3 regions of the Sphingomonas sp. Marseille-Q8236 genome follow, and region 3 is predicted to be linked to each of the others. Evidence: riboswitches for the same ligand, from Rfam matches in the RefSeq annotation. Region 3 holds a riboswitch; each other region holds the start of a gene.

Evidence for each region. A riboswitch is a leader RNA that binds a small molecule or an ion and turns the genes downstream of it on or off. The one in region 3 is predicted to bind cobalamin.
Region 1: linked by a shared signal. The riboswitch ahead of ACWPWT_RS01495 (DUF1636 domain-containing protein) and the one ahead of ACWPWT_RS03395 (TonB-dependent receptor) in region 3 are both predicted to bind cobalamin.
Region 2: linked by a shared signal. The riboswitch ahead of ACWPWT_RS01605 (HoxN/HupN/NixA family nickel/cobalt transporter) and the one ahead of ACWPWT_RS03395 (TonB-dependent receptor) in region 3 are both predicted to bind cobalamin.

The regions. Positions count from the first base shown of each region.
Region 1 covers NZ_CBCOPO010000001.1:319,964-330,406, reverse strand. Annotated here, with positions in the region: gene cobA (uroporphyrinogen-III C-methyltransferase) at 1-147, shown strand, start outside; gene cobF (precorrin-6A synthase (deacetylating)) at 144-908, shown strand; gene cobO (cob(I)yrinic acid a,c-diamide adenosyltransferase) at 1,049-1,648, opposite strand; gene cobU (bifunctional adenosylcobinamide kinase/adenosylcobinamide-phosphate guanylyltransferase) at 1,648-2,172, opposite strand; gene ACWPWT_RS01525 (aminotransferase class I/II-fold pyridoxal phosphate-dependent enzyme) at 2,200-3,189, shown strand; gene cbiB (adenosylcobinamide-phosphate synthase CbiB) at 3,182-4,120, shown strand; partial or broken gene ACWPWT_RS01515 (cobyric acid synthase) at 4,108-5,561, shown strand; gene cobS (adenosylcobinamide-GDP ribazoletransferase) at 5,546-6,262, opposite strand; gene ACWPWT_RS01505 (histidine phosphatase family protein) at 6,259-6,816, opposite strand; gene cobT (nicotinate-nucleotide--dimethylbenzimidazole phosphoribosyltransferase) at 6,813-7,823, opposite strand; gene ACWPWT_RS01495 (DUF1636 domain-containing protein) at 7,820-8,251, opposite strand; cobalamin riboswitch at 8,319-8,504, opposite strand; gene ACWPWT_RS01490 (DPP IV N-terminal domain-containing protein) at 8,676-10,443, opposite strand, start outside.
Region 2 covers NZ_CBCOPO010000001.1:340,891-351,333, reverse strand. Annotated here, with positions in the region: gene ACWPWT_RS01645 (S41 family peptidase) at 1-690, opposite strand, end outside; gene ACWPWT_RS01640 (glycosyltransferase) at 918-2,105, shown strand; gene ACWPWT_RS01635 (MTH938/NDUFAF3 family protein) at 2,250-2,633, opposite strand; gene secF (protein translocase subunit SecF) at 2,630-3,610, opposite strand; gene secD (protein translocase subunit SecD) at 3,627-5,231, opposite strand; gene yajC (preprotein translocase subunit YajC) at 5,239-5,589, opposite strand; tRNA gene ACWPWT_RS01615 (tRNA-Pro) at 5,782-5,858, shown strand; gene ACWPWT_RS01610 (septal ring lytic transglycosylase RlpA family protein) at 6,018-6,584, opposite strand; cobalamin riboswitch at 6,693-6,894, shown strand; gene ACWPWT_RS01605 (HoxN/HupN/NixA family nickel/cobalt transporter) at 7,060-8,130, shown strand; cobalamin riboswitch at 8,153-8,353, shown strand; gene cobW (cobalamin biosynthesis protein CobW) at 8,535-9,572, shown strand; gene cobN (cobaltochelatase subunit CobN) at 9,578-10,443, shown strand, end outside.
Region 3 covers NZ_CBCOPO010000001.1:735,184-745,626, forward strand. Annotated here, with positions in the region: gene ACWPWT_RS03380 (tRNA-binding protein) at 140-502, opposite strand; gene ACWPWT_RS03385 (glutathione S-transferase family protein) at 489-1,160, opposite strand; gene ACWPWT_RS03390 (PepSY domain-containing protein) at 1,213-2,703, opposite strand; gene ACWPWT_RS03395 (TonB-dependent receptor) at 2,636-4,828, opposite strand; cobalamin riboswitch at 5,010-5,228, opposite strand; gene ACWPWT_RS03400 (hypothetical protein) at 5,315-5,623, shown strand; gene ACWPWT_RS03405 (TonB-dependent siderophore receptor) at 5,727-7,982, shown strand; gene ACWPWT_RS03410 (acyltransferase family protein) at 7,990-9,132, opposite strand; gene ACWPWT_RS03415 (sugar O-acetyltransferase) at 9,129-9,677, opposite strand; gene ACWPWT_RS03420 (DUF1349 domain-containing protein) at 9,683-10,372, opposite strand.

The DNA of each region.
Region 1 (10,443 bases), 420 kb from region 3:
ACGCCCGCGCTGATGGCTGAGCATGTCGGCTGTCCCGACCAGCGCCTGACCCGCTCGACCGTGGCCGGACTGGCCGCGCGACTGGCGGAGGGCGTGTCGGACAAGGCGGCGCTGATCCTCTATGGCCCGTTGATGGAGGATCTGTGATCCATCTCGACCTGATCGGCATCGGCACGGGCAATCCCGACCACCTGACCCGCGCCGCCGAGGCCGCGATGCGCGCCGCCGACCTGATCCTGCTGCCGCGTAAAGGCGACAAGGTCGAGCTGATCGACTTGCGCCGCGACATCTGCGCGCAGGTGCTGGTGGGGACGGAGGTGCGCGTGGTCGAGTTCGACCTGCCGGTGCGCGCCGCGGAGGGCGCCTATCTCGATACGGTCGAGCATTGGCATGACGCGATCGCCGAATGCTGGGCGGCGGAGATTGCCGCGCATCTGCCGGATGGCGGGCGGGTGGCACTGCTCGTCTGGGGCGACCCCTCGCTCTATGACAGCACGATCCGAATCGCCCGGCGGCTGGCGGCGGTGGAGCGGGTAACGGTGGTGCCGGGGATCACCAGCCTCCAGGCGCTGTGCGCGGCGCATGCCATCCCGTTCAACGCGGTCGGCGCGCCGGTGATGGTGACGACCGGGCGACGCCTACGCGAAACCGGCTGGCCCGAGGGGGCGGACAGCGTCGCGGTGATGCTGGACGGCGGATGCGCCTTCACCACGCTGGACCAGCCGGATGCGGCCATTTGGTGGGGGGCGTATCTGGGCATGGCGCACCAGGCGATCGAGTCCGGGCGGCTGGCGGACGTCGCCGAGCGGATCGTGGCGCGCCGGGCGGAACTGCGGCGCGCGCATGGCTGGATCATGGATGTGTATCTGCTGCGGCGCGGCGGGGATCTAGTGGGGGAGGGGCTGTGATGGCCCGCCCCATGATCTTCCTCCCCTCGCAGGGGAGGTGGCAGGCCGCAGGCCTGACGGAGGGGTGTCCCGCTCTCGATAAGGCAACACCCCTCCGACGCGCTACGCGCGCCACCTCCCCTTGCAGGGGAGGAATGCGTCTAGAACTCGATGCCCTTCTGCGCCTTCACGCCCTGTTCGCGGAAGGGATGCTTCACCTGCGTCATGTCGGTCACCAGATCGGCCGCCGCGATCAGCGCGTCGGGGGCGTTGCGGCCCGTGATGACGACATGCGTCATCTCCCCCCTGGAGGCGAGTGCCTCCAGCACCTCATCGACCGGCAGATAGTCGTAGCGCAACACGATGTTGAGTTCGTCGGCGACGATCAGGTCATAAGCCGGGTCGGCGATCATCCGCTTGACCTCCTCCCAGGCGGTGCGCGCGGTGGCGATGTCGCGGCTGCGGTCCTGGGTGTTCCAGGTGAAGCCCTCGCCCATCGCGTGGAAGTCCACCTCGGGAAAGCGCGCCAGCACCGCCGCCTCGCCGGTGGTCATCGCGCCCTTGACGAACTGAACCATGCCGACGCGCATCCCATGTCCGACCGCGCGGATCACCATGCCCAGCGCGGCGGTCGTCTTGCCTTTGCCCTTGCCGGTATGGACGATCACCAGCCCCTTTTCGACGTCGCGCGCGGCGACCTTCTGGTCCTGCGCGACCTTCTTCTTGGCCATACGCTCGGCATGTTCGGCGTCGGTTCGCATCATTTCTCTCCTGAAAGACGAAGGGGCAGCCCGGCGACCACCAGGTCGGTCGCGTCGCAGACCCGCGCCAGCCGCTGGTTCAGCGTGCCTTGCGCATCGCGGAAGCGGCGGGCCAGCGCATTGTCGGGGACGATGCCGAAGCCGACCTCGTTGCTGACCAGCACGACGGGGCCGGGGGCATCCGCGATGGCGGCGACCAGCGCATCGCCCGCCGCCGTCAGGTCGGCCTCGCCCAGCAGCAGGTTGGTCAGCCACAAGGTCAGGCAGTCGACCAGCAGCACCCGTTTGGCGCGGCCATGCTCCATAATGGCTTCCGGCAGGGTAAGCGGAGCCTCCACCGTCGTCCATCGCGCGTCGCGATCGGCCTGGTGGCGCGCGATGCGGTCGCGCATCTCCTCGTCCCAGGCTTGCGCGGTGGCGATAAAGCAGCCTTCGGGCGTCATCGCCTCGGCCAGCGCCTGTGCGTGGCGGCTCTTGCCCGACCGGGCACCGCCGAGCACGAGGATGGTACGGGGCTTCGTCATGCCTCTGCGCATTGCGGGAGCCGGGCTGTGACGCAAGCGGAAATGGGTGCGCTGACCCATCATGGCGGGCGGATCGATGCGGCCAGGGCGATGTTTCCGCACGCGCCCGAACCGTGGCTCGATCTGTCGACGGGGATCAATCCGGTGGCGTGGCAGCCGACCGCCGCGCTGGCGGTCGATGCTGGGCCCTTGCCCGACCGCAGTGCGCTCGCCCGGCTGGAGGCATTGGCGGCGGCGCATTTTGGTGTCGCGGCCGAAAGCGTGGCGGCGGTGCCGGGAAGCGAGATGGCGCTGCGTCTCCTGCCGCTGCTGGGCATCGCCCAGTCGATCGTTGCGGTCCGGCCGAGTTACGGCACCCACGATGCGATCGCGACGATGCGGGTCGATCACGCCGCGCTGGAGGATTGGACGGGGCAGTCGGGAAGCCTGCTGATCGCCAATCCCAACAATCCCGACGGCGTCCATCGCTCGTGCGATCAGTTGGCGCGCCTGGCCGAGGCGCAAGCCCGTGCGGGCGGCTGGCTGATCCTGGACGAAGCCTTTGCTGATGCGATGCCGGGACCCGGCTTTGCGGGCGGCGAGCGGATCGTCGTGCTGCGGTCGTTCGGCAAGTTCTTCGGGCTGGCGGGGGTTCGGCTGGGCTTCGTCATCGCCGAGCCGGACATGCTGTCGCGGCTTCGTCTGTTGCTGGGCGACTGGCCGGTATCCAGCCATGCCATCGCCTGGGGCAGCGCGGCCTATGCCGATCGCGCATGGATCGCCGCGACCCGCATCGCGCTGGTCGAGCGGGCGGCGGCGCTGGACGCGGTGCTGGCGCGCCATGGTCTGATCGCAAAAGGAGACTGTCCGCTGTTCCGCATGGTCGAGACGCCGGTGGCGGCCAGTCTGTTCGCCCGACTGGCGGCGGCGGGAATACTGGTTCGGCCCTTCGCCGACGCGCCCGAGCGGTTGCGTTTCGGCGTGCCCGAGGCGGCGGACGATCTCGTCCGGCTGGACGCGGCGTTGCGACATGGCTGATCCCGTCGCGCTGCTCGCGCTGGCGCTCGACGCCGCGATCGGTTGGCCCGACCGGCTTTATGCGCGAGTCGGGCATCCGGTGGGGGCGTTTGCCCGCTTCCTGAATGTCGCGGAGCGGCTCGGCAACCGGCCGGAGTGGCCCGAGGGCGTGCGGCGGGGTCTGGGCGTCCTGACCATCCTGCTTCTAATCGCGCTGACCGGCGCGGCGGCATGGTGGCTCGACCGGGAATCGCATCTGTTGTTCGGACGCTGGGGCTGGATCGCCAGTGCCGTCCTCGCCTGGCCCGCCTTGGCGCAGCGCAGCCTCTATCTTCATGTTCGCCCGGTGGCCGAAGCGCTGATGCGCGGCGACCTGTCCGCCGCCCGCGCCCTGGTCGCGCGGGTGGTGGGGCGCGATACGCAGCGGCTGAATCAGGCGGGCGTCTCGCGCGCCGCGATCGAGACGCTGGCGGAGAGCTTTTGCGACGGCATCGTCGCGCCGCTGTTCTGGTTGCTGCTGCTCGGACTGCCGGGGGTGTGGATGTACAAGGCGATCAACACCGCCGACAGCATGATCGGGCATAAGGAGCCGCGCTGGCGCGCGTTCGGCTGGGCGGCGGCGCGGATCGATGACGGCGCGAACTGGATACCGGCGCGGATCGCCGGGTTGCTGGTCTGCGTGGCGGGCGCAGGCGGCTGGGGCGTGATGAAGCGCGATGCGCGCGCCCATGCCTCGCCCAATGCGGGCTGGCCCGAGGCGGCGATGGCAGGGGCGCTGGGCGTCGCGCTGGCGGGGCCGGTCGCCTATGACGGCGTGACCCAGATCAAGCCGTGGATCGGGCGCGAAGGGCGTATGGCGGCGCCGAACGACATCGTCACCGCGCTGCAAATCTATGCGCGCGCCTGCCTGCTCCTTTGGCTGATCGCGGGGGGTGTTGCGTGGCTGGCGTGATGATTCAGGGCACCGGCTCGGACGTGGGCAAATCGGTGCTGGTGGCGGGGCTGTGCCGGGCCTTCGCCAATCGCGGCCTTCGCGTCCGCCCTTTCAAGCCGCAGAATATGAGCAACAATGCCGCCGCGACCCCCGATGGCGGTGAGATTGGGCGGGCGCAGGCGACCCAGGCCTTCGCGGCGCGGGTCGAGCCGCATGTCGACATGAATCCGGTGCTGCTCAAGCCGCAGGGCGACCGCACCTCGCAACTGATCGTGCGCGGGCAGGTGCGGGGGATGCTGCCCGCGTCGAAATGGCGCGAAGGGCGGATCGGGCTGCTGCCCGAAGTGGTGGAATGCTACCGGCGATTGGAGGCGCAGTGCGACCTCGTCATCGTCGAGGGTGCGGGGTCGCCTGCCGAGGTCAATCTGCGCAGCGGCGACATTGCCAATATGGGCTTTGCGCGCGCGGCCAACGTCCCGGTGGTGCTGGCCGGAGACATCGACCGGGGCGGGGTAATCGCGTCGCTGGTCGGAACCAAGGCGGTGATCGACCCGGCCGATGCCGCGATGATCCGGGGCTTTCTGGTCAACAAGTTTCGCGGCGACCCGGCGCTGTTCGCCGATGGCATGGCCCTGATCGCCGGGCATACCGGCTGGTCTTCGCTGGGGCTGATACCCTGGCTGGCCGACGCGGCACGTCTGCCCAGCGAGGATGCGGTGATCCTGGAACGGGCGAAGGCGGGGGCCGGGGGCGGGTGGTGATCGCCTGTCCGATCACCCCGCGTATCGCCAATTTCGACGATCTCGATCCCCTCCGCCTGGAGCCGATGGTCGATCTGGTGATGGTCCGCCCCGGCCAGCCCCTTCCCGATGCCGCGATGATCGTGCTGGCGGGGTCCAAGGCGACCATCGCCGACCTTGCCTTCATCCGCGAGCAGGGCTGGCATATCGACATCGCCGCGCATCATCGGCGCGGGCGGCCGGTGCTGGGGCTATGCGGCGGATACCAGATGCTGGGCCGATCGGTCGCCGATCCGGATGGAATCGAGGGACCGGCGGGCAGCGTCGAAGGGCTGGGGCTGCTCGATGTCAAGACCGTGTTGACCGGCGAAAAGACGGTACGGCCGGTGACGGGCGAAGCCTTGGGCGTATCCTTTTCCGGTTACGAAATCCACCTCGGCCGGACCAGGGGCCCGGATGCCGCGCGTCCCGTGGGGCACCTCGCCGACGGGCGGCCCGAGGGCGCGATGAGCGCCGATGGCCTCGTCGCGGGAAGCTATATCCACGGCCTGTTGGGGGAGGCGGGGCAGCGGGCGGCATGGCTGTCGCGGATCGGCGGGGCGGGGCAGGGCCCGGATCACCGCGCCGATGTGGACGCTGCGTTGGATGCGATCGCCGCCGTGCTGGAAGCGCATGTCGATTGCGACGCGCTGCTGCGGATCGCTCAGGGAGCGGCGTAGAGCAGCGCGGCGACCAGCAGGCCGGTCTCGGTCAGTTCGATCCCTGCGCCATGGACATCGCCGGTCACGCCACCGACCCGACGCCGGAACCAGGCGGTCAGCACGATGATCGCGATCGGCCCCAAGATGAACGGCGGATAGAGCGGCACGAGCGCTATCGCGACGATGGCCCACAGTCCCAGATCGACCGGGCGCACCGCCCGTGCCACCATCGCGCCCAGGCCACCCGGCCGCAACGGTGGCAGGAGGCGCGCCCAGACCAATGGCCCGATCCGCGCCACCGCCGGAACCAGCGCGATCATCGCCCAGTCCCCCGGTCGCACGCCATTCAGCAGTACCAGCTTGGCGAGCAGTTGCATCACCAGCGCGATGGTGCCGAAGCTGCCGATATGCGGATCGGCCATCACCGACAGCAGCCGCGTGCGATCGCCATGCGCCGCGCCCAGCCCGTCGGCGAGATCGGCCAGCCCATCCAGATGCAGCGCCCCGGTCGCCCAGACCCAAGCCCCCAGCGCGGCCAGCGCCCCGATCCAGGGATCGACCCGCGCGCCCAGCCAGCCCGCGCCCGCCACGATCACGCCGATCATCAGTCCCGCCAGCGGATAAAGCCGGATGGCGCGGGCGAAATCCGCCTCGTCCGCCTCGACACGCGGCATGGGCAGCCGGGTCAGGAAGCCGAGCGCGACGATCAGCGTCTTCATGCTGTGGCCAACCCCGTCACCTGCGCGGTGCGGGGGTCTCCGTCCCACACCTCCAGCGTCACCAGGCTGGCATAGGGCAGGGCGAAGGACCAGACGGTCCTTGCGTCGAACCCGCACAGCAAATGCAGCGCCGCGCGCATCGCCCCGCCATGGGTCACGATCAGCGTGGGTTCGGGGGACAGCGCCATCAGGGCGGCGCGCACCCGCGCGACCAGATCGGACCAGCGCTCGCCGCCCGGCGGGGGGGCTGCATCGGGGTCTTCCCAGAACCGCCCGAGCGCGTCCCCATCGATCGCGTCCGGGGCCAGCCCGTCCCATTTCCCGAAATCCAGCTCCCGCCAACGCGGATCGATCTCGGTCGGGCCCATTGCCTCCGCACAGGCGCGCGCGCGCGACAGGTCCGAACTGATGCGCCGTGCCACCGGCACTTGGGCAGCCCGTGCCAGACAGGCCGCAATGCCGCGTTCCGTCACCGGGCAGTCGGTGCGCCCCAGCATCCGCCCCGTCAGCTCGGGCTCGCCATGCCGGAGCAGATGGAGGCGGAAGGGGGTCACGCGGTGGCGACCCCGGCCTCGGCAAAGGTCGCCATGCCGTCATGCGCCGCGATCGCCGCACGGATGACCTGCACTGCCACCGCCGCACCGCTGCCTTCGCCCAGCCGCATGTTCAGCGACAGAATCGGCTCCAGACCCAGCCGCGACAGCAGCAGGGCGTGGCCCGGCTCGGCCGAGCAATGTCCGGCTAGGCAGTGGTCGGCGATGGCCGGATCGGCCATGGCGAGCGGCGCGATCGCCGCGGTGCCGATGAACCCGTCAATCACCACAGGCACGCGCCGGGCTCGTGCCGCCAGCACCGCACCCGCCATCGCCGCAATCTCCCGCCCGCCCAGACGGCGGAGGATTTCGAACGCGCTGGTCAGATGCGCGCGGTGCAGCGTCAACCCATCGGTCACGGCCGCTGTCTTGCGCGACAGGCCCTCCCCATCGACGCCGGTGCCGGGGCCCACCCAAAGGGCCGCCGCCCCCCCGAAACTGGCGGCTGCCAGAGCGGCGGCGGGGGTGGTATTGCCGATGCCCATCTCCCCCAGCACCAGCAGGTCGGCATCGCCCAGCGCTTCGGCGCCGGCAGACAGGGCGGCGAGGCATTCCGCCTCGCTCATCGCGGGTGCGGTGGTGAAGTCGGCGGTCGGGCGGTCCAGGTCGAGCGGGACCACCGACAATTCCAGCCCGGCCGCGGCGGCCAGCGCATTGATCGCCGCACCCCCGGCGGCGAAATTGGCGACCATCTGCCCCGTCACCTCAGCCGGAAAGGCGCTGACCCCGCGTGCGACGACGCCGTGATTTCCCGCGAAGATCACCGCGCGGCCACGCTCGATCCGGGGGCGCTCGACGCCCTGCCACCCGGCGAGGAAGATGGCGATGTCCTCCAGGCGGCCCAGCGAGCCGGGGGGCTTTGTCAACTGGCCCTGTCGCCGCATGGCGGCCTCGCGCGCGGCGGTATCGGGACGGGACAGATCGGCCAGCGCGGCCTCGAACGCGGCGATCGTGGGGAAGGCGGTCATTCGACGACGAATCCTTCGGGCGGCGTGCGGGTGAGGAAATGGCCCTTCACGCCTTGCGGCCATTGTTTGTACGGCACCTGCCCCCAATCGCTGTCGGCATAAGCCCGCGCATAGTCCAGGATGGCGCGCGCGGCGTCCTCATCGGGGGCGAACTTGCCCATGACATAGCCGACCTTGCCGGGGCAGCGGAGGTGGACGGTGCAGAAGGACTGGCAGGCGAAGAGACAGGGCATCTCCTCCACCGCCACGTCCGCATAAGCGGGGTCCGAGGCTTTGACCGCGCGCAGCGCCTCGACCAGCAGGGCGCCGCCGCGCTTGCCGTCTTCATTTTCGCGTGCGTCCTCGGACAGGCGACAGGTGTTGCAGGCGACCACGGCGGGGCCGTTCGCGGCGGGTTTCAGCACGGGTAAGGCTCGATCATCGGGCATGTCTCCACAAAGGCGCTGTCGTCGCGCGAGGGGATAGCCCCGTCCGTCCGGCACACCCTGACCGGTCGAAAGACGACCGCGACGGGCAGGTCTCCTGGCTCGCGGGTCGGTGCCGGTCCGCCGCCTTCTCGGGGGCGAACCCCAATGGCGTGATGGCGGATGGCTCGCCGCTTACAGTTGCAGGGACAGCCGGGGCCTTACACCCCATTCCCTTTTCATCCCCCGAAGGGGAACCTGTCGCAGGGCGAGCGATAGGCGCGGGGAGGGCGAGAGGCAACACCGCTATTCCCTTCCCAACCCCCGCCGCCCGCCCCGGCGGAGGCCGGGGCCCAATTGCCGTGACGTTCGTGGGGCGCCTGATGGAATGCCGAAACTGGATCCCGGCCTTCGCCGGGGTGGTGCTATTGTGGCTGAGGGAAGGGTGCTATTCCTCGCCGCGCAACGCCTTCAGGAAAAAGGCATATTGCCGCCGCATCGCATAGGCCACCGGGCCGGTGCTGCGCCCGGCGGTATGCTCGCCGCCGGGGATGACCAGCAGGTCGAAATCCTTGTCCGCCTTGATCAGCGCATCGACTACCTGGGTCGTGCTGGCGGGATCGACATTGGAGTCCTGTTCGCCGACGACCAGCATCAGCTTGCCCTGCAACTGCTGCGCATGGACCACGCTCGAGGCGTCGAGATAGCTCTGGTCGACCGGATAGCCGAGCCATTGTTCGTTCCAGTCGATCTTGTCCATCCGGTTGTCGAAACACCCGGCATAGGCGACCCCGGCCTTGTAGAAATCTGGGTGGAACAGCAGTGCGTTCAGCGTGCTCTGCCCGCCCGCCGAGCCGCCATAGATGCCGACACGGGAAATATCGACGGCGGGGTCCCTGGCCGCCAGCGCCTTCATCCAGGCGATCCGGTCGGGAAAACCGCTATCGGCGAGGTTCTTCCATGCGACATCGTGAAAGGCCTTGGAGCGGTTGGCGGTGCCCATGCCGTCGATCATCACGACGATGAAGCCCAGATCGGCGAGCTGCTGCATCCCCATGACCTTGTCGCCGCCCGAGAAGCCGCCGAACGGCCAGAATGCCTTGGGCACAAAGCTGTCATGCGGCCCGGCATAGATGTTCTCGATCACCGGATAATGTTTGGCGGGGTCGTAATCGCGCGGGCGGACGACTAGGCCGTAGATATCGGTGCTGCCGTCGCGGCCCTTGGCGGTGAAGCGCTCCGGCGGGCGGAACCCGGCGGCGGTCAGCGCGGTGATGTCGCCCTTTTCCAGCGTCTGGATCAGGCGGCCGTCGCGCGCGTCGTGCAGTTCCATCGTCTCCGGCAGGTCGGTGCGGGAATAGACGTCCACATAGGTCGTCATGTCGGGGGAGAAGCGGACCTCGTGCGTCGCATTCTCCTGGGTCAGCCGGGTCAGGTTGCGGCCGTCGAAATCGACCCGGAACGATTGCTTGTAATAAGGGTCTTCGCCGGGCACGAAGCCGCTGGCCGAGAACCAGATCTGGCGTTTGTCGTCATCGACCTTGGCGATGTCGCGGACGATCCATTGGCCCTTGGTGATCTGACGGATGACCCGGCCGGTCGTGCCGTCGATCATATAGAGATGCCGCCAGCCGTCCCGCTCCGACGCCCAGAGGATCTCGCGGCCCCTATCCTTTACGTCGTGCGACCAGATGCGGTCGCGAAAGACGAAGGTCTTCGCGGTTTCGGTCACGGCGGCATGGGCCTTGCCGGTATCGGCATCGACCGCGATGATCTTCGCCTCGCCGAAGCCGCGCTTCAGATCGTCGAAGGCGAAGCTCTTGCCATCGGCCCGCCAGGCCGGGGCCGACAGGGTATAGGCGTTCGCGAACAGCGACGGGTCGATCTCGGTCCGCTTGCCGTCGGCGACGCGGAACAGGACGGGTGCCTCTTGATCCACCGCATCGCCGGGCTTGGGATAGAGTTGCTGCACGACCTCGGGCTGGACCTTGCCCGGCGGGGCGGCGAGGACACGGGTGACCATGCGGGGATAGCCGGGACGGACGCGCTGGAGCGCGATATGCCGGCCGTCCGGGCTCCAGGCGATCGTCTCGGGATCGTAGAAATTGGCGGGGCTGCCGTCTTGGGACCGCCACAATTCCTTGCCGCCCCCGGCCTCGCGCACGACCAGATTGTCGTCGAGGACCAACGCCTCCAGCCTGCCATCGGGAGAGAGG
Region 2 (10,443 bases), 390 kb from region 3:
CTGCGTACCGTAATTGGGCGAAACCGGCTGCAGCGTATAGGCCGACTTGGTCAGCGTGACGGTGCGCACCGTGCCCGAGGTATCGGCGACGGTAAAGTAACGGATGGTCCCCGCCGTATCCGGCCCCAGCGCGTTGGAGAGGCCGTTATTGGGATCGGCGCGGACGATGTCCTGGATCGATTGAATGTTGGAGGCGGTCGAGCCGATCCCCCGAATCTCGGTCCCGCGATCGACCCCAGCGGCGAACGCCGCGCTGCTCTCGAAGGATTCGGCGACGAGCAGTTTGCTCTGGGTCGAATCGGTGGTCAGGCGAAAGCCGAAGCCCGCATCCGAGCCCGAATTATAATAGGCATCCTCCTCCTTGATGGAGGTGATGTAGGTGAAATACCGATCCTTGCGTTGCGCCCGCGCGGTCGCGGTCAGCGCGTCGATATAATCGCTGACGGTTGTATAGGGCGACGGATCGAGCGAGGCGGGCAGGGTATCGGGGAAAAGATACCATTCGTTCATCTGGGCCGCGACCCAGTTCTGGCGGTTGCGAAGCGAACAGGCGGATTCCACGCTGCCCCCCGACGAGGTTCCGCCGCCGCCGGTCGATACCGACCCGGATGTGCTGCCGCCCCCGTCGCCACAGCCGGCGAGCGTCGCCGTCAGCGCCAGCACCGCACCCCATCGTCCGAATCGACCCATCGAAATCCTCCCCCGAAAGCTATTCACGGGAATAGCCCATGTCCCCAAATCTGTCAGGGACGATCTGTCGCAAACATGAATGGCATTCGTCTTTGTCGTCAGTTTTGCTAAGCTTTCGATCAAACAACAATGCCGCCCTCTTCTGGTGCGGACATCTTTACGTATCGCGTCCGAAAATGGTGTCGATCGATCCGGGCTGTGTCGGCTGGCTGAAGATATGAGGTACCATGTTGAACGTGCTGACCCTGTCGAGTCTGTTCCCCGACGCGACGCGGCCCAATTTCGGCATCTTCGTTCAACGGCAGACCGCGGGACTGGCGATGCGTCCGGGCGTGAGGGTGCGGGTGGTGGCGCCGGTCGGGCTGCCCGTCTGGCCGCTGGCGCGGGCCGAGCGGTTCCGGGCCCAGGCGGCGCTGCCGCTGCGTGAGACATGGGGTGGCCTGGACGTCAGCCGGCCGCGCTTCACCACATGGCCGGGGACGGGGGGACGATTCCATGTTTCGGCGCTGATCCGTGCGCTGATCCCGGTGCTGGATCGGCTATGGGCGGAGCGGCCCTTCGACGTGATCGACGCGTCCTTCTTCTTTCCCGATGGTCCGGCGGCGGTGGCGTTGGGGCGGCGATACGGGGTCCCGATGTCGATCAAGGCGCGGGGGGCGGACATCCATCATTGGGGGCATATGCCCGCGACCCGAAGCCAGGTCGCGCGGGCGGCGGCCGCCGCCGATGGACTGCTGGCCGTCAGCGATGCGATGGCGCGGGACGTGGCGGCGCTCGGCGTTCCGCGCGGGTCTATCCGGGTCCATCATACCGGGGTGGATCAGGCACGGTTCCAGCCGGTCGACCGGGCCGAGGCGAAGGCGAAGCTGGGCATTGCCGGGCCACTGGTCCTGTCGCTGGGCGCGCTGATCCCGCGCAAAGGGCATGGCGTGGTGATCGACGCCGTGGCCCGGCTGCCCGGCGTCACGCTGATGATCGTGGGGGAGGGTGGCGAGCGCGCCGCCTTGCAGGTACGGGCCGAGCGGTTGGGGATCGCGGAGCGGGTGCGTCTGATCGGCGCCGTTCCGCATGACGAATTGCCCGCGCTGCTCGGCGCAGCGGATGTCATGGCGCTGGCTTCCGCATCCGAGGGGCTGGCCAATGCCTGGGTCGAGTCGCTCGCCTGCGGCACGCCGATCGTCATCACTTCGGCGGGCGGGGCGGAGGATGTCGTGACCAGCCGGACCGTCGGACGGATCACCCAGGCCGAGCCGGAGGCCTTTGCCGTGGCGATCCGCGATGTGCTGGATCAGGCGCCGGATCCATGGGCGGTGCGCGCGGCGGTGCGCGACTTTACCTGGCCCGCCAACGCCGCCGCGCTGCATTCGCATCTGTCGGAACTGGTGTCCCGAGCGGGGGCTGCCGCGAAAGCGTGACCGGCTCACCGGCGAACCGGGCGCGGATCGTCGTCGCCAGGTAAAGCGTGCCGCGCGAGACGGATCGGTCCGCCGTTCCATCCCCTCCCCTTGCGGGAAGGGAGGTTTCGGGAAAGGCCTCCGGCCTATGCGGAGGCGATCCGGTCAGGCGTCGAGCGGGTAGAGCGCCGCGCAGATCTTGCGGCCCTCGCTGCGCAACACGCCCCAAGCGCGGGCGGCGGCGCGGCTGTCCATCACCTCGATACCCAGCCCGCGTGCTTCCAACGCGGCGGCGAAGGGAGCGGGCGCGCGACGAAGGTTCGCACCCGTGCCCAGCAACAGAAACTCGGGCGCTTCATCGATGAGCGCCGCCACCGCATCCGCCGTCAGCGACTCGAACGGCGGCGGGTTCCACGGCTCATGCCAGTCGGGTGACAGCAGCAGTGCGGGATAGGCGATCTCGCCGACCCGAAAGCCCGTGGCGGCAAAGCCCCGGACGATCGGGCCGGGCGCGGTGGGATCGCGCGTGATGCGGATCGAGTCGCTCATCCTTCGCGCGGCGTGATCCGCTCGGCGTCGGCGACGCTACGCTTGTCAGTGGTGCCCGGCTTCTCGCGGTTCGGCTCGGCGCGCAGGCCCAGCGTGATGAGCAGCGAGGACGAGACATAGATGGACGAATAGGTGCCGACCACGATGCCCAGGATCATCGCCGCGGTGAAGCCGCGCAGCACATGGCCGCCGAGCAGCAGCAGCGCGATCAGCGCCAGCAGGATCGTGACCGAGGTCATCACCGTGCGCGGCAGCGTCTCGTTCACCGACAGGTTGATGATCTCGCGCATGTCCATCTTGCGATAGCGGCGCATATTCTCGCGGATACGGTCGTCGATGACGATCTTGTCGTTGATCGAATAGCCGATGATCGTCAGGAACGCCGCGATGATCGTCAGGTCCAGCTCGAACTCGGTGATCGCAAAGAAGCCTAGCGTGACGAGAAGGTCGTGGACGATCGCGACGATGGTCGACACGCCGAACTGCCATTCGAAGCGGAAGATGGCGAACAGGCCGATGCCCAGGATCGCCAGGACGACCGCGAGCACGCCGTGCTTGATCAACTCGCCCGAGACCTTGCCCGACACCGTGTCGTAACGGCTGAAGGTCGCGCCGGGGAATTGCTGGCCCAGCGCCGCTTCGACCTTGCGGACGACGGCGTTGGTCGCGCCTTCGTCCTTGGACGCGGGCACGGGCAGGCGGATGCTGATCGTCCGGCCGTCACCGACCGTCTGGATATTGGCTTCGCCCACGCCCAGCCCGTCAACGACCGAGCGGACCCGGTCGGCCGAAGGCGGGGTGGGGAATTTCTCTTCGATCATCAGGCCGCCGACAAAGTCGACGCCCAGATTGAGGCCCTTGGCGAAGGTGACGCCGACCGCGAGCAGGGTGAGCGCGAGCGTCAGCCCGAACGCCCAGCCGCGCAGGCGGACAAAGTCGATGTTCGTATTGTCGGGGACGAGTTTCAGGAGGCGCATGATCTGTTCTCCTGCCTCAAATATTGATGGTCTTGGGCTTTTCGCGGCGCAACCACAGCGCCACGAGCATCCGCGTGAAGGTAACGGCGGTGAACACGCTGGTCACGATGCCGATCAGCAGCACGACCGCGAAGCCCTTGACTGGGCCCGAGCCGAGTACGAGCATGATGATGCCGGAAATGGCGTGGGTCACGTTCGCCTCGAAGATGGTGCGGCTGGCTTCCTTGTAACCCAGCTCGACCGCCTGGACGACGTTTCGCCCGCGCCGCCGTTCCTCGCGGATACGCTCATTGATCAGCACGTTGGCGTCGACCGCGGTACCGATGGTCAGGATGAAGCCCGCGATACCCGGCAGGGTCAGCGTCGCGTTCAGCATCGCCATCACCGCCAGGATGACCAGCACGTTGATGACGACCGCGATGTTCGCATAGATACCGAACCGGCCATAGGTGACGGCCATGAACACGATCACCGCGACCGCTGCGATCGCCGAGGCGAGAATGCCCTTGCGGATCGAGTCGGCGCCCAGATCGGGGCCGACGGTGCGCTCTTCGACGACCTTCAGATCGACCGGCAGCTTGCCCGAGCGCAGCGAAATCGCGAGCTGGTTGGCGGTGTCGACGGTGAAGTTGCCGCTGATCGAGGCGCGACCGCCCAGGATCGGTTCGTTGATATTGGGGGCCGACAGCACTTGGCCATCGAGGATGATGGCGAATGGCTTGCCGGTATTTTCCTGCGTGATCCGCGCGAACTTGCGACCGCCCTGCGCGTCGAAGGTGATCGCCACCTGCGGCGCGTTGGTCTGCTGGTCGAAGGTCTGCTGCGCGTCGATCAACTGGTCGCCGGAGATGATGACCGGCCGCTTGACCGCGATCACCGGCGCGCCCAGCGGATTGCCGGGATAGGGCAGGACCTGGCTGCCGGCGGGCGCATTGCCCTTGGCCACTTCCACCGGATTGGCGGTCGTGTCGACCAGCTTGAATTCCAGCTTGGCGGTCTTGCCGATCAGGTCCTTGAGCTGCTGCGGGTCCTGAAGCCCCGGCACCTGCACGACGATACGGCTGGAACCCTGTTGGAGAATCGTCGGCTCCTTGGTGCCCAGCGCGTCGATACGGCGACGTACGACCTCGGTCGCGGTCTTCATCGCGGTGTCGATCGCCTGGGTGAGACCCGCCTGGGTCGGCTTCAGGACGAAGCGCGACGTATCGACGACCTGGATGTCCCATTCGCGCTGGCCGGTCATGCCCGCCCCGCCGCCGGTGATCGACAGCAGCCGCTCACGCGCCGCATCGACCTGGGTCGGATCGCGCAGCATGAAGCTGAGCTGGCCGCCCCGGACCGAGATGTCACCGATGTCGATACGCGGATTGCCGCGCCGCATTTCGGCCGCGACCTGGTCGCGCATCGTCTCCAGCCGCGTATTGGCGAGGTCGGCGGTGTCCGCCTCCAGCAGCAGATAGCTGCCGCCCGCCAGATCGAGGCCCTTGTTCACACGCGGGTGCGGAATGCTCCCCCATGTGTTGGTGACGCTCTCCGGCAGGAAGCTCGGGATCGCCAGCAGGCACAGGGCCGCCAGCAACGCGACGATGGAAGCGACCTTCCAGCGGGGGAAATCCAGCATCGAAGGCTCAGTCGTTCGCGGGCTTGGCGGTAGGATCGACCACGTCGGTCAGCGTCGCCTTGACCACGCGGACGCGAACGTTCGGGGCGATCTCGACCTCGACCAGCGCGTCCTCGACGCGGGTCACCTTGCCGACGATGCCGCCCGCCGTGGTGACCTGATCGTTCTTCTTGACCCCCTCGACCGCGGCCTGCAGCGTCTTCATGCGGCGCTGTTGCGGACGGATCATCAGGAAATAGAAGACGACGAAGACGAGGAGCAGCGGCGCGAGGCTGAGGAACGAGGCGGCTCCGCTCGATGCGGCGGTGCCGGTTGCGGCAGCCATCACGGCGACTGGGGCGGTGAAGGGAATGAACATTCGGACCCGTCTATGCTGAATGGGCACGGGCACCCGCCGACCGCGAACGATCGACCAGCCCCCATGTCGGATAGCCTGCCCGCTACCATCGCAGGCGGACAGGCGCAATGGAGAGCCCGATGTGGGGTGGCGGCCATTGCAACATCAAGGCTTGCATCCCACGGAAAACCCGCCTAGAGGCCGCCGCTCGGTCGGGGCGTAGCGCAGCCTGGTAGCGCATCACACTGGGGGTGTGGGGGTCGCAGGTTCGAATCCTGTCGCCCCGACCAATCTTCTTCCAAAATTGGCAGATGACGGCGGAGCGGGTGAGAACCTGCTCTTTCGTTATGGGCCATATGCCGATCGCCGCCCCGGCTAAGGCCAGGGGCCGTTGGCGCCCCTTGTCCTGTCGGACGCATAGATCCCAGCCTTCGCCGGGATGACGACATCTACCGCACCGTCATGCCCGCCGCCGCGATCTGCGACAGCAGATTCGCTCGCACCGCATCCGATACCGGCGGCAACGGCCGCGCCGCCTTGCCGTGGCGCAGGCGTTCGCGGTCCTTCTCGTCCGGCTCCACCCGCCGCACCCGTACCGCCGCCTTGCCCACCGCGCGCAGGCCGAGCTGTTCGGCGGCGCCGCGCGACAGGTCGATGATCCGCGACGATCCGGCGAACGGCCCGCGATCATTGACGCGCACGATGATCCGCCGTCCCGTGCCCAGCGCCGTCACCTCAACATAGCTGGGCAGCGGCAGGGTGGTGTGCGCCGCGGTCGCCCAGCCGGGGCGGAAGCGCTCGCCATTCGCGGTGCGCTTGCCCGATTCGCTGCCATACCAACTGGCATAGCCGAGCATGTCATAGGTCGCGTCCTCGGCGGGGACATAGGTGACGCCGCGTACCGAATAGGGTTTGCCGATCCGCACCGGATAATCGCTGACCGGCCGGTAATTGCCGCCCGAGCAGGCCGCGACCAGGCTCGCCGCCGCGGGTGCCCAGCGGCGCCATCTTCTCACATCCACCATGTGATCCGGATTAAGCCGAGCGTCCGGCCCGATAAAGCGGTTTGCGCCTCCATCCGCCGCAGACTATCCCCATGCCGACCGGCAAGGGCTTTCAGCCCGCCGCCGGTCAATCGCGCCGGTGCCCCTAGGGGCTTGAAACGGGAATGGGGTGAAAATCCCTAGCTGTCCCTGCAACTGTAAGCGGTGAGCGAGCGATGCCGGTCCCTGCAATAGGGGACAGCCACTGGAGCCATCCGGGAAGGCCGTGTCGCGTTTGCTTCGACCCGCAAGCCAGGAGACCTGCCGGTGCGAGTCGCTCTTGCTGCGATCCAGGGGATGGTCATGGCTGGGATATATTGTATCATGCGAGCGACGCCCATCGGCCGAGACGAATCGGCCATCTTGCCCGGCGTGCGTCCGTGGGGTGGGATGGTGACCGCGCCAGCGGAGTTCGGCCCTTGTCGCAATGACGCCGGGGGTATCACCCATGTCCTACCATCATGCCGGAGCGCCGCGCGCCCGGTTGCCGCTGAAGAAGCGGGTCGCGCTGCTGATGGCCGCGCTGGTTTTCGTCAATATCGCCGTCTGGGGCTGGGCGCTGAGCGTGTTCGCGGGCAACAGCCTGATGCTCGGCACCGCTTTGCTCGCCTATAGCCTGGGGCTCCGTCACGCGGTCGATGCCGATCACATCGCCGCCATCGACAATGTCACTCGCAAGCTGATGCAGGACGGGCAGCGACCCATTGCGGTCGGCCTGTGGTTCGCGATCGGCCATTCCGCCATCGTGCTGATCGCGGCGACGACGGTCGCGCTCGCCGCCACGACGCTCGCCGATTTCGAGGCCTTTGGGCAGAGCGGCGGGACCATCGCCACGATCGTCTCGGCCAGCTTCCTGTTCGCGATCGCGATCATGAACCTGATCATCCTGCGCGACGTGTGGACCCGGTTCCGCCGGGTCGCGCGCGGCGAGCCGATGGCGGAGGCGGACGCCGCCATGATGTTTTCGGGGCAGGGGCCGCTGTCGCGCCTCTTTCGTCCGCTCTTCCGGCTGATCCGGCGGAGCTGGCACATGGCGCCGCTCGGCTTCCTGTTCGGACTGGGTTTCGACACCGCGACCGAAGTCGCGATTTTGGGCCTTTCGGGCGCGCACGCCGCCGACGGCATATCGCTCGGTACGATCCTGGTCTTCCCCATATTATTCGCGGTGGGCATGGCGCTGATCGACACGGCCGACGGGCTGGTGATGCTGGGCGCGTATGAATGGGCGTTCGTCCATCCGCTTCGCAAGCTCTACTATAATATGACGATCACCCTGGTCTCGGCGCTGGTCGCGCTGGTGATCGGCGGCATCCAGGCGACCGCGCTGCTCGCCGAGCGGTTCGGCTGGACGGCGGGGCCGTTCCGCTATGCCGGGGCGCTGTCGGAGCATTTCAATGTGCTGGGCTTCGCCATCGTCGGGCTGTTCGTCCTCTGCTGGGGTGCCAGCTTCCTCCTCTATCGCTGGCGCGGGTTCGCCGCGATGGAGGCGCGAATTGCAAAGCCCGGCGCGGCGGGATAAATGCCGCTCATCGGGGCCGAAAGGCCCCGAAGATCGCGCCGGTGCCCCTTGGGGCTTTGAAACGGGAATGGGGTGCAAATCCCCGGCTGTCCCTGCAACTGTAAGCGGTGAGCGAGCGATGCTGGTGCCCCATCGGAGGCACGGCCACTGGAGTGATCCGGGAAGGCGCATCCCCTCGCTTTGACCCGCGAGCCAGGAGACCTGCCGGCGTCATGGTCGCTCTTGCCTGGACCCAGGGGGTGGTCGGGGCACGGTTCTCCGTCGGGGAGCGACGAAGCCATGCGGCCGGGGCCGCATCGGTCGCCGACACGCGGGGCGGACGCATTAGACTGCGCCCGTCCGTCACCGCGCCGGCGATCGGTCCCGTGTCCGCGCTCGCTCGTCCGGCGCGTCGGAGAAATAGCATGCGTGACCTTAGCAAGGTCCCCGTCACCATCGTCACCGGCTTTCTGGGCGCCGGGAAAACCACGCTCATCAGCCACCTGATCCGCCATGCGGGCGGTCGCCGCCTGGCGGTGGTCGTCAACGAATTCGGCACGCTGGGCGTCGATGGCGACATCCTGCAATCCTGCGCCATCCCCGATTGCCCGGCGGAGAATATCGTCGAGCTGGCCAATGGCTGCATCTGCTGCACCGTCGCGGACGACTTCATCCCGACGGTCGAAAAGCTGCTGGCGATGGAGCCGCGCCCCGATCACATCCTGATCGAGACCTCAGGGCTCGCGCTGCCCAAGCCGCTGCTGAAGGCGTTCGACTGGCCCGCCATCCGCTCGCGCATCACCGTCGACGGCGTGGTGGCACTGGCCGATGCGGAGGCCGTTGCGGCGGGCCGCTTCGCCCCCGATCTCGACGCGGTGGAGGCGCAGCGCGCCGCCGACCCCAGCCTGGACCATGAAACCCCGCTGTCCGAGGTGTTCGAGGATCAGCTGGCGTGCGCCGACCTCGTCCTTCTGACCAAGGCCGATCTGGCCGGGCCGGAGGGCATCGCCAAGGCACGCGCGATCATCGCCGCCGAGGCCCCGCGCCCGCTGCCCATGGTCGAGGCGGTCGACGGCATCGTCTCCGCCGAGATCGTGCTGGGCCTAGAAGCCGCCGCCGAGGACGACATCGCCGCGCGCCCCTCGCATCATGACGGTGCGGACGATCACGAGCATGACGATTTCGACAGCATCTCGGTGATGCTGGGCGAGGTGGAGAGCCCCGAGGCAATCGCCGCGCGCATCGTGACGCTCGCCGAGCAGCAGGATATCCTGCGGGTAAAGGGTTATGCGGCGGTCGCGGGCAAGCCGATGCGGCTGCTGGTCCAGGCGGTCGGTCGCCGGGTGCGCACCAGCTACGACCGTCCCTGGGGTGCGGGCGAGCCGCGCGGCACCCGTCTGGTCGTCATCGCCGAGCATGATCGGATCGACCGCGCCGCGATCGAGGGTGTGCTGAAGGGCTAACGCGCGTGCATCTCGTCTTTCGCGAGAGCCATGGGCTGGAGGAACAGGCGGTTCCGCAGGATCTGGGGCAACGCCCCGGTGATGTGGTGGTGCTGTCCTTTTCCGACAGCGACCTGAGCGCCTTTGCGGCGGGCTGGCGGGCGGGGGGATTCCCCTGGTCGCTGCGGCTCGCCAATCTGGCGGCGCTGGTCCATCCGCTGTCGGTCGACACCTATGTCGAACAGACGCTGGCGCATGCGAAGGCGATCCTGATCCGGTTGATCGGCGGGGCGGCCTATTGGGAATATGGCCTGCGCGAAGTCGAGCGGCTGGCGCGCGAGCGCGGCATCGCGCTGGCGGTGCTGGCGGCGGACGGGCGCGAGGATCGACGGCTGGCGGCAGCCTCGACGGTGGACGACGCGATGGTGCGAAGGCTGACCGCGCTGTGCGATGCGGGCGGGGCGCAGGCCGCCGCCCTGGCGCTGGCCGAATTGTCCTCGACCCTGATGGTCCGCGGAGGCGGCTTCGCGGTGGCGCCGGTCGGTGGCTGGTCGCCGGAAGGCGTCACCTGTCCGGCCGCGTCCCTGTTGACGATCTGCCGCCCCCGCGTTCTGATCATCTTCTACCGCGCTTATCTGGTCGCCGCCGATCTGGAGCCGATCGCCTCCCTTCACGCCGCCTTGGCGACACGCGGTTTCGATCCCGTCGCGCTGTTCGTCCCTTCGCTGAAAGCCGAGGGGGCGGGGCCTTGGGTTGCGCGCTGGGTGGAGGCGCTGGCTCCGGCGGCGATCGTCAACGCGACCGCCTTCTCGGCCAAGGGCGAGGACGACGCCACGCCATTGGATGGCGCGGGCGTGCCGGTGTTTCAGGTCGCGCTCGCGACCAGCGACCG
Region 3 (10,443 bases):
TTATGCCCTACGGTCGAGGCGGGATGGTACGCGTCGGGGCACAAGGCGCAAGGGAAATGTTAAGGCTAACAGAGGCTGACATATAGCCTTCGACTTCGCTCAGGTTGAACGGAGCAAAGCCGAAGGCCAAGCGAATCTCCTAGAACAACCGCCCGCCATTGGGCACGGCCAGGTCCGGCGCGATCAGCACCACCTGCCCCTCCGCATCGGGGAAACCCAGGGTCAGAACCTCGGACATCATCGGCCCGATCTGGCGCGGCGGGAAGTTGACCACCGCCGCCACCTGCCGCCCCACCAGTGTCTCGGGGGTATAATGCCGGGTGATCTGTGCCGAGGACCGCTTGACGCCGATCACCGCCCCGAAATCGATGGTCAGCTTGATCGCGGGCTTGCGCGCCTCCGGGAAGGGCTCGGCGGCGATGACGGTGCCGACGCGGATGTCGATTGCCAGGAAATCCTCGATGCCGATCCGCCCGGCGGGCGCGGCGTCAGAAGTCGACATTGTCATAATGCGATGGCGGCGCGACCATCTCCATCCGCTCGGACAGAAGCGGGCGGAAGGAGGGACGGCTCTTCAGCCCGCGATACCAGCGCGCGGTCTGTTCGTGTCCCTTCCAGTCGATGCCGCCCAGATAATCGGCGACCGAAATCTGCGCCGCCGCCGCCAGATCGGCGAGGCTCATCGTCGCACCGCCCAGCCAGTTGCGATGATCGAGCAGATAATCGGTGTAGTCGAGATGCCCGACCGCCGCCTTCATCGCCTCGCGCAGGCCCTTGGCATCGGGGCTGCCGACGCGTGCGACCCGCTTGACCATGCGCTCGTGGAGCAAGGGGCCGGTCACGTCCTGATAGAAATGCGTGTCGAACCACGTCACCAGCCGCCGGATCTCGGCGCGGTTGACCGCGGTGCCGTTGATCATCGCCGACTTTTCGACCGTCTCCTCGAAATATTCGGAGATCGCCATCGAGTCGACCAGCAGGACGCCGCGCTCTTCATCGACCATCACCGGGGTCTGGCCGGCGGGGTTCATGTCGAGGAACTCGTCGCGACGCTGCCACGGCGACTCCCGGACCAACTCATATCCGACGCCCTTTTCCCCGAGCAGCAGCCGGACCTTGCGCGAAAAGGGACAGAGCGGGAATTGAAAGAGTTGCCACATGCCGCCCATCTAAGCGGCGTGCCCCCCTCGCGCCAACCCCGGCAATGATGTTTTAACGCCTTCGCGCGACGGGGCGGCGCAACCGCCGCCAGCCGAGCACCACGCCGCTGATCGACAGCACCAGTCCGGCGATCGACCATAGCCACATCCACAGGTCCCAGACCGGGCGTCGCGCGGTCAGCCAGGGCCAGTCCCAGGTGTGGAGAAAGGAATAGATCCAGCGATAGGCCCGCCGCATCCGATCCTGTCGCCGGACCAGCGCACCGCTCATCGGGTCGACATAGAGCCAGGTCCGCGCGGCATCGTCGAAGCGCAGCCGGATCAGCGGCAGACGCGCGGCATCGGTCCAGTAGAAATCGGGTTCGATCAGGGTCTCGGTCCGCACGACATGCCCGGCCGGGACCAACAGCGCCGCCGCCCCGACCGGATCGGCAGGACGCGCCGGTGCTAGGCTTGCCTGTTCCAGCCAGCGTGGATGCGGGGAGGCACGATCGATCGCGATCCGGCGGAGCCCGGCATCGCCGCTCCATTCGACGCTTCGCGCACCTTGGGCGATCTGCCGCAACCGGCCCAGCGCTCGGGGTGAGCCCGCCTGTCCCGCATAGGCGCGCATCGCTGCCTCGGGTGCGACGCCTCCGGCAAAGCCATGCCACGGATCGACCGACAACCATCCGCTGACGATCCAGGTCGTCAGCATCACGCCCCCCAGCAGGCCGCTGACATGATGCCAGACCATCCAGCCATGATAGGGCGTCACCCGCCCGCCGCGATAACGCCGCCGCCCGATCCGCATCCGCAAGATGCCGATCCACATTCCGGTCAGCGCCACTGCGATGCACGGGCCGGACAGCCACATGACGACCTGCCGCCATGCCTGATTGTCCCGGCGCAGCACCGTCGGGTAGATCCAGTGCGGTACCGATCCCAGCCAGTTCCAGAAGCGCTGCCCCCGGGTCGTTCGCTGCACCGGCTGGCCGGTCAGGTCGGAGATATAGATCTGGGTCCCGGCGACATCGGCCAACGTCGCCTTCCACAAGGGCCGATGCCGGTCGAATCCACCCGCGACGGTCCATTGGTCGCGGGTAACCCGCTCGACATGCTCGACCGATGCCCGTCCGAAGCGAGCCGCCACGCGGGCGGCCAGCGGGGCATCGACCGCACCGGGGGCGATGCCCGTCGCCGCCGACAGGATGCGGGTGTCGCCCTCCCCGTCCTCGATCCGCCAGACCGGCGCGCCGTCGCGCATCTCCAGCGTGATCCGCCGGGCTTCGGTCCCGGCGGGCGGATGGACGACCCGGCTCCAGTCGATCGGCTCCGCCCCCGCCCAGGCATCCGCCGGGGGCAGCGCGGGATAGGGCACGTAGATCATCACCAGCCCGCTTGCGAACCACATCGCGAAGAACAGGCAGGCGACGATCCCCGCCCAGCGATGGGTGAGGAAGGCCAGCCGCACGGCCGCCCTTCCCCAGGATCGATCAGAACGCGGCACGAAGGCCGATGTCCAGCGAGCGCGGACGCCCCAATATCCATTGCTGGTCGCCATAGGCGGTGATCGCATAGGCCTTGTCGAACAGGTTGTAGACTCGGACATCGACCGCCATTTGCGGAGTCAGCGCATAGGACAGGGTGGCATCCACCGTCGCATAGCCGGGAATGCGAAAGGCATTGCCATTGTCCGAGAAGCGCCGCCCGACATAGCGCAGGCCACCGCGGGCCTGGACCCGCGTCGTGGCGTCCCAGCGCAGCCAGAGATTGGCAAGCGCCTCGGGCACATTGGGCGGCGTCCGCCCGCCATAGTCGGTCCCGCCCGAACGGAAATCGTCGAACCGCGCGTCCAGCAGCGTGCCATTGGCATCGATCCCGAACCCCTGCGGCAGGTCGAGCGTCACCGCCGCCTCCACGCCTTGCGCGGATCGCTGCCCGACCTGTTCGACCGGGCTCGACAGAGTGCGCTGCGCCAGCAGTCCGGTCTTCACGATGCGATAGGCCGCCAGCGCCGCGGTGCCGCGCCCGTTCAGGAACAGCCATTTGGCTCCGGCCTCGATCTGGTTGCCGCGCGCATTGCTGAACGCCACCTGCCCCGTCGACACGGTGGTCAGCGTGCCCAGCGGATCGACGCCCGTGGCATATTGGCCGTAGAGCGACAGGGTCGGCATGGGCTGATAGACGACGCCCGCCCGCCAGGTGGCGTTGCGGAAGGTCTTTTCGAAGGCGAAGCTGTCGGTCCGCACGCCCCCCGGATAGGCGATTGCCCAGCGCCTCACCTGATTTTCCTCGTAGCGGAAGCCGCCGACCACCGACCAGTGGCGGCCCAGCGTCACCCGATCCTCGGCAAATATTGCCAGCGCCGCCGTGCGGGTCCGGTAACGGGGCGCGATCCCCTGCGTATCCAGGAAACGGCCCGGATCGAAGGCAAAGGGATCGACCGCGTCGACCTGCCCGTCCGACCCGAAGTCATTCTCATGGGTGAAGCGGACCAGATTGGCCTCCCCGCCGATCACCAGCGCATTGGCGATGCCGGGGGCCAGCCCGGCGCGCCACGTCACACTCGCCTGATCGCCCCATTGGGTCTGGTCGTGGCGAATGCCGTAATTGCTGCTCCGCCGGATCGTGCCCGGCATGCCCGTCGAACCGTCCGCGCACCGGCCGTTTGCGGAGACCCAGCAATATTCCTCCAGGTTGCGCCAGAATCGATCGCTGGTCAGATAATAGGCGATGTTGGACAGGCTGACATTCGCACTCGGCGTCCAGTCGATCCGGACCGAGGCACGGTCATCGCGAAACCGCATCCGACTGTCACCGACATTATAGTTGCGGTCGCGTATCCGCAGATCGAGTTTCCCGTCGATCAGCGGCGTGCCGAAATAGCCGATCGGCCGCTGGTCGCCATGATCGCCGCGCACCGTCACCGCGAAGACCGGCGATGGCGTCCATTTCAACGTCCCCGACAGCGCGACGCCGTCCGAATGCCCCCGATCGACATAGCCGTCCGATCGGCGATAGCTGGCATCGACGCGGTAGCCCAAGCTATCGCCCAGCGGCCCGCCAATCCCGGCGCTTGCGCGAAAACTGTCCTGCGCGCCATATCCGATCTCGGCCTGGCCATGGGTTCGGGCGGTCGGCCCCCGCATCACGACATTGACCGCGCCGCCCAGCGCGCCCTGCCCGTACAGGACCGACGCGGGGCCGCTGAGTATATCGATCCGCTCGACCATCCAGGGATCGGTCGGAAAGGTGATCGTCCCCGCCGCCGGGAACAGCCGCACCCCATCGATCAGTTGCAGCACCGATCCCTGGCCCGAAAAGCCCCGGGCCGACAGCGCGGTGCCGCCATTGCCGGGATTGGCGACGCTGGCGATGCCCGGTGCGCGCGCCTCCGCCTCGACGATCGACAGGTCGCCCCGCGCGCGGATCGTCTCGCCGTCCAGCGACACGATGCTCGCGGGCGTTTCCAGCGGGGTCAGGCCCAGCCGGCTGGCCGTGGCATTGGGTGTGTCCAACGCCTGTTTCTCGCGCGTGCCGACGACCAAGACGGTGGCATCCGCCCCCTGCCCCTCGGCCCCCGGCCTCTCTGCCCGTTGCGCGCTGGCTTCCCCGGCCCCGAGCAGAAGCGCGGCACCACTCCACAGGCTCCATTGCGCCCATGCGAATCCGTTACGATATATCATTCTATAGTCCATAGCGTCCTGTCGCGAACAAGCCGAGGCCTTCCGTTGCGTTTCCGAACGGCCGGATGCCATGCGTACCGGACGCTATTCCGCACTCGCCATGGCAAACCATTGCGCCTCCGCCACCATTGGCGTCGCTCGTCGGAAAGGACCTTAGCCTCGGCCATCCCCTGGACCAGGCATGAGCGACCTGACGCCGGCAGGTCTCCTGGCTCACGGGTCATCGCGAATGGCGCGCCTTCCCAGGTTGCCCCAGTGGCTGGCCCGGTCTTCACCGGTCCGTTGCGCCTCCGCTCACCGCTTACAGTTGCAGGGACAGCCTCGGATTCGGGCGTCGCCGCCCTCACCGCGTTCCCTTTTAATCCCCCTTGTCGGGGGAACCGGCGCGATCATTGCCGGAACATTCCGGCGTCGCATCGGTAGGCGCGACGCCATCACGTCGTCAAGCGGGATGAGCGAGCGGGCGAACCGCGCTATGGCGGCGTCATGGCACGCAAGACCCGCTATCTGACCGCGACGATGCCCGATGGCTATGTGAAAACGATCGGCCCCACCTCCGCCCCCTTCACCCATTATTGGCGGATCGTCGCCGATCTGGGTGGCGGACGCACCGAAGTCTTCTGGGGCCATGCCAAGTCGCGGAAGGACGCGCAGGCCAACGACGCCGCCATGGCCGAGGCGATGCGCCAGCGCGGCTGGGTCGGCTATGCTTTTGACGTGGTCGAACTGGTCGAATCCACCGAGCCGCCCGAGGGCATGTCTCCGACCGGGAAGAGAAGGCGCAGGGGTCGCTAGAACCAGGCCGTTCAGGATCATGATGTTTTTGTCATGATTTCGCTTTACCCCGATGCCCACCCCCTCTATTGCGACTGCATATCAATAGAAGATGGGGAACGACATGCTGACTGGTTCGGCATTGAAGACGCTTGCGCTGGCTTTGTCGGGGGTGGCGGCACCGGCGCTTGCCGAAGTGGGACCGCCGGTCATGGCGGATCGCACCGTGCCGTCGGCCGAGCGTGACGACCTCGACCAGACCGGCAACGACATCGTGGTGCTGGGCAAAAGCTATGGCCGAGAGGTGGGCAAGACCGTCACCCCGCTCAAGGACATTCCCAACACCGTCACGGTGATCGAGCGCGACCAGATCGAGGCGCAGAATCTCTTCACGCTGGAGGACGCGCTGACCGCGACCAACGGGATCACCGTCAACGGCGTGGGCAGCGAGGACCCGTCCTATTTCTCGCGCGGGTTCGCGATCAACAATTACCTGATCGATGGCGTACCCACCTTCGCGCTGGCTTTCCCCGCCGTGGTGCCGGACCTGTTCTTCTATGACCGAGTCGAAGTGCTGCGCGGCCCCGCCGGGCTGTTCAGCGGGGCGGGCAATCCGGCGGGCAGCATCAACCTGGTGCGCAAGCGCCCGCTCGACACAGCGCGGGTGCAGGCGGTGGCGGGACTGGGCAGCTTCGACAATGTCCGGCTGGAGTTGGACGCCTCGCTCCCCGCCAGCGATCGGTTGGGCTTCCGCTTCGGGGTGATGGGCCAGGATCAGGATCAGTTCTTCGACACCGCGCACCGCAACCGCGTTGCCGCCTATGCGACGGGGTCGCTCAAGATCGGCGAGCGGACCACCCTGACCGTCGGCGGCCATTACGACCGCTTCCGCCCCGCGATCCAGTCGGGCCTGCCCGGCTATGTGGGCGGCAGCGACGGCAGCGACGGACGGCTGCTGTCGGTCGATCGCTCCACCTATCTGGGCGCCGACTGGAATCGTTTCGAATCCAAGACGTGGAGCGGGTTCGCCGAACTGGCGCACCGGGTCAGCGACCGCTGGACGCTGCGCGCGACCGGGCTCTACACCGATGTCGATCGCATCGACATCTACAGCTATATCGGCAGCCAGCCGGTGACCGCCGCCAATCGCGGCGTCACCAACCAGATCGCCTATCGCGGCGATAGCAAGCAAAGCACCCGTGCCTTCGATTTCAACGCGATCGGCAGCTTTCCGCTGTTCGGGCGCGACCAGACGCTGATCCTGGGTTGGGATTATCAGGCCAGTTCGGGCACGTCCTATTATAGCCGCCTGTCGAACTTCGCGACGATCGACGTCTTCAATCCCGTCTCGCCGCCCGAGCCGCCGCTCAATCCCTATGGCCCTTCGGCTCCCTATCGCGTGCCGGGCACCAACCGCCTGGTGACTCAGGTTTACGGCGCCAGCGGGACCGATGTGGAGCAATATGGCATTTACGGCCAGATGCGGCTGAGCCCGGTCGCGGGGCTGACGCTGACCGGCGGCGGGCGCGTGACATGGTGGGATACCACGATCCGCACCCTGCTGCTCGCATCGGGCAGCATCCCCGCGCCGACCCGCTATGGCTTTAACGGCCGCTTCACCCCCTATGCGGGCGCAGTGTGGGATGTGACCGGGGACTGGAACGTCTATGCCAGCTATGCGGACAGCTTCAGCCCGGTCAATTCGGGCGGGCGCCAGCGCCCCGACGGACGCCCGATCGAACCGCTGGTAGGCGACCAATATGAGGCGGGGACCAAGCTGGCGCTGATGGACAAGCGGCTGTTGCTGTCGGCGGCCGCCTATCAGATCACGCAGCGGAACCGGACGATCAACGATCCCGACAATGTCCTGATCGTCTATCAGCTTGGCAAGGTTCGCGCACGCGGGATCGAGGCCGAAGCCTCTGGCGAGATCGTGCCGGGCTGGCGGATCAATGGCGGCTACAGCCTGACCCGGACCAAATATCTGTCGGACATCAACCCGGTGGTCGAAGGGCTGACGCTGACCCCGATCATCCCGAAGCATATGGTCAAGCTGTTCACCAACTATAAGCCGCAGGGCGGGGCGTTGCAGGGGGCGAGCCTGGGCGGTGGGGTGACCTGGTTCAGCTCCACCTTCGGCGGCGCGGCGGCGACCCGCAATGCGCAAGGGACGTTCGTCCCCTCCACCATCGTGCGGCAAGGCGCCTATGCCGTGGTGGACTTGCGCGCCGGCTATGATGTCAGCGAGCGGCTGGGCCTGTCGGTCAACGTCAACAATGTGTTCGACAAGACCTATTACGCCCGTATCAACTCGACCGCACGCGGCAATTATTATGGCAGCCCGCGCACGATATACGCGACGCTGCGCTATACCTATTGAGGGAGAGTTACGGGGTGGCGGGGGCGGCCCCACCCCGCCCCCGGTTCAGATAGCGGCGGATCGGCCGATCCCAGAACCGATGGGCGATCATGGCGAAGGCGATCGTGAAGAGATAGAGCGAGACCGCGACGATCGCCGTCATGCCGCTGCTCCCCCGATCGCTCACCACCCAGTTCATATAGACATACACGAACGGATAATGGGTGATGTAAAGGGGATAGGACAGCCGCCCGGCCGCCCGACATAGTGACTGCGTCACCCCGCCTCCGCCCGAATGCCGCCCCAGCATCAGGATCGCGGGGAACAGGATCAGGACGCAGGCCGCCTGATAGACGCCGTTCCACTTGATGCCCCCGGACTCCGGCAGGACCGGCGCGGCGAAGACCGCCAGCAGGATCAGGCTCAATCCGCCAAAGCCCAGCCGGACGCGCGGCAGGCGGTCGCTCAACCGATAGAGCAACAGCCCCGCCAGAAACGGATAGGCCAGCCGGACCGGCGCCCCCCAGAAATTGTCCAGCCCCCAGCCGGTGTCGTAGGAGCCGAGCGTCAGCGCCGTCGTCGCGGACACCAGCGCCGCGAGCATGGTCAGTCCGGCCAGCCAGCGCAACGCCAGCCGCCGCAGGATCAGGGCATAGGCCAGGTTGGCGATATATTCCTGCAACAGCGTCCAGGCGGGCGCATTGAGCGGATGGCTGTCCCCCAGGCGATTGGGCAGCGGCCATGACGGCAAGGCGAACAGTCCCGCCAGAAAGGCAAGCGCGACCAGCATCCCCGGCGCCCGCTGGCGATCGCCGGAAAAGGGGTCGAACATATAGCTGACCAGCCCCAGCACGACCCCCAGCACGACCAGCGGATGCAGCCGGATCAACCGCCGCGCGACGAAGTCCCGCACCGTCATACGCCCCCATCGATCGTCATAGGCATAGCCGATGACGAAGCCCGACAGCGCGAAGAAGAAGTCCACCGCCAGATAGGCATGGGGCAGCAGCAACCTGTTCGCCTCGAACAGGACGGTGATGCCCTGGATATGGAATGCGACGACCAACAAGGCGGCGGTGCCGCGCAGACCGTCCAGCACCTCGAAATGCGGCTTGGCCCGGGGCGTGCTTTCGGCCGGCGGAGCGGCATGCAGGGCGGCCGGATGGCTCATGTTCGCGCGGGCCTTGCCGGATTGCCCATCACGGTCGTCCCTGGCGCCACGTCGCGGGTCACGACACTGCCCGCGCCGATAATGGCATCGTCACCGATCGTGACACCGGGCAGGATCAACGCCCCTCCGCCGATCCAGACATTGGCGCCGATGCGGATCGGGCGGCCATATTCCCAGCCCTCGGCACGCAAAGCCGGATCGCGGGGATGATCGGCGGTCAGGATCTGGACGCCGGGGCCGATCTGCGTCCCCTCGCCGATCTCGACGCGCGTCACGTCGAGGATGACACATCCGAAATTCAGGAAAACCCGCTCCGCCAGATGGATGTTATAACCATAGTCGCAATGGAATGGCGGCCGCACCACTACGGCCGCCCCCACTTGCCCCAGCCCCTCGACCAGCAAGCCATGACGCTCGTCCGGGCTCGCCATGATCGAACCATTATACCGGCTCATCCAAGACGATGCGCGCGCCGCATCCGCGATCAGTTCGGGATCGTCGGCGCGATAGAGTTCGCCCGCCAGCATGTTTCGCTTGTGGCTCATCCCGCTCAACTCAGATCGTGCAGATCTTTGCCCAGCGGCGCCGAGATCCGCAGATCGGAAAAGCGTACCTCCAGTCCCTCGCGCTCCGGGGTGCACGCCATCGGCCCGACCTGATAGGCGGCGGCGACCGGAAAGGGGGCCAGCCGAACCAGAGGCCAATTCTTGCCATCCGCCGAAACCTGCAACCGCAACACGCCCTTGGCGACCGTCGCGCGCATCCAGAAATCGCTGGCATCGCCCGCATAGGGGCCGGTCGCCCAGTCCGAACGACCATCGGTCAACACGCTGCTCAGCATTGCGCGGCCATCGGACAATTCGATCCCCGCCTTGACCCAGCGGCGCTCATCGACCCGGACCATGATCCCGGCCTGATCGTACAGCTTTTCATATCGCCCGCGAATCCGCAGTTGCGCCGTAAAGGCGTCGCCGGTCGGAAAGCCCAGGAAATGGCCGCTGTCGCGGGTGAAACCATAATGGGTCTCGCGCCAGAAATCGGTGCTGTGATCGGTTACCAGGGTCAGCGCGCCATTCGGCTCGACGTGCCATGACCGGGAAGCGTTCAACCACCGTCCGTCCGAACGTCCCAAGGCGCTGACCGTCGTTCCGGTCGCCTGTACGGCCCCGGCAACTGACGGCATGCCCATCACAACCGCGCTGCCCAAGATCACACGGCGCGAAATATGCGCTTCCTGCATGGCCCTCACCTTCTTTTGCGATAGAGCAGGTCTAGATCCCTGCCTCCGGTCGGGGGCATGTGTACAAATGT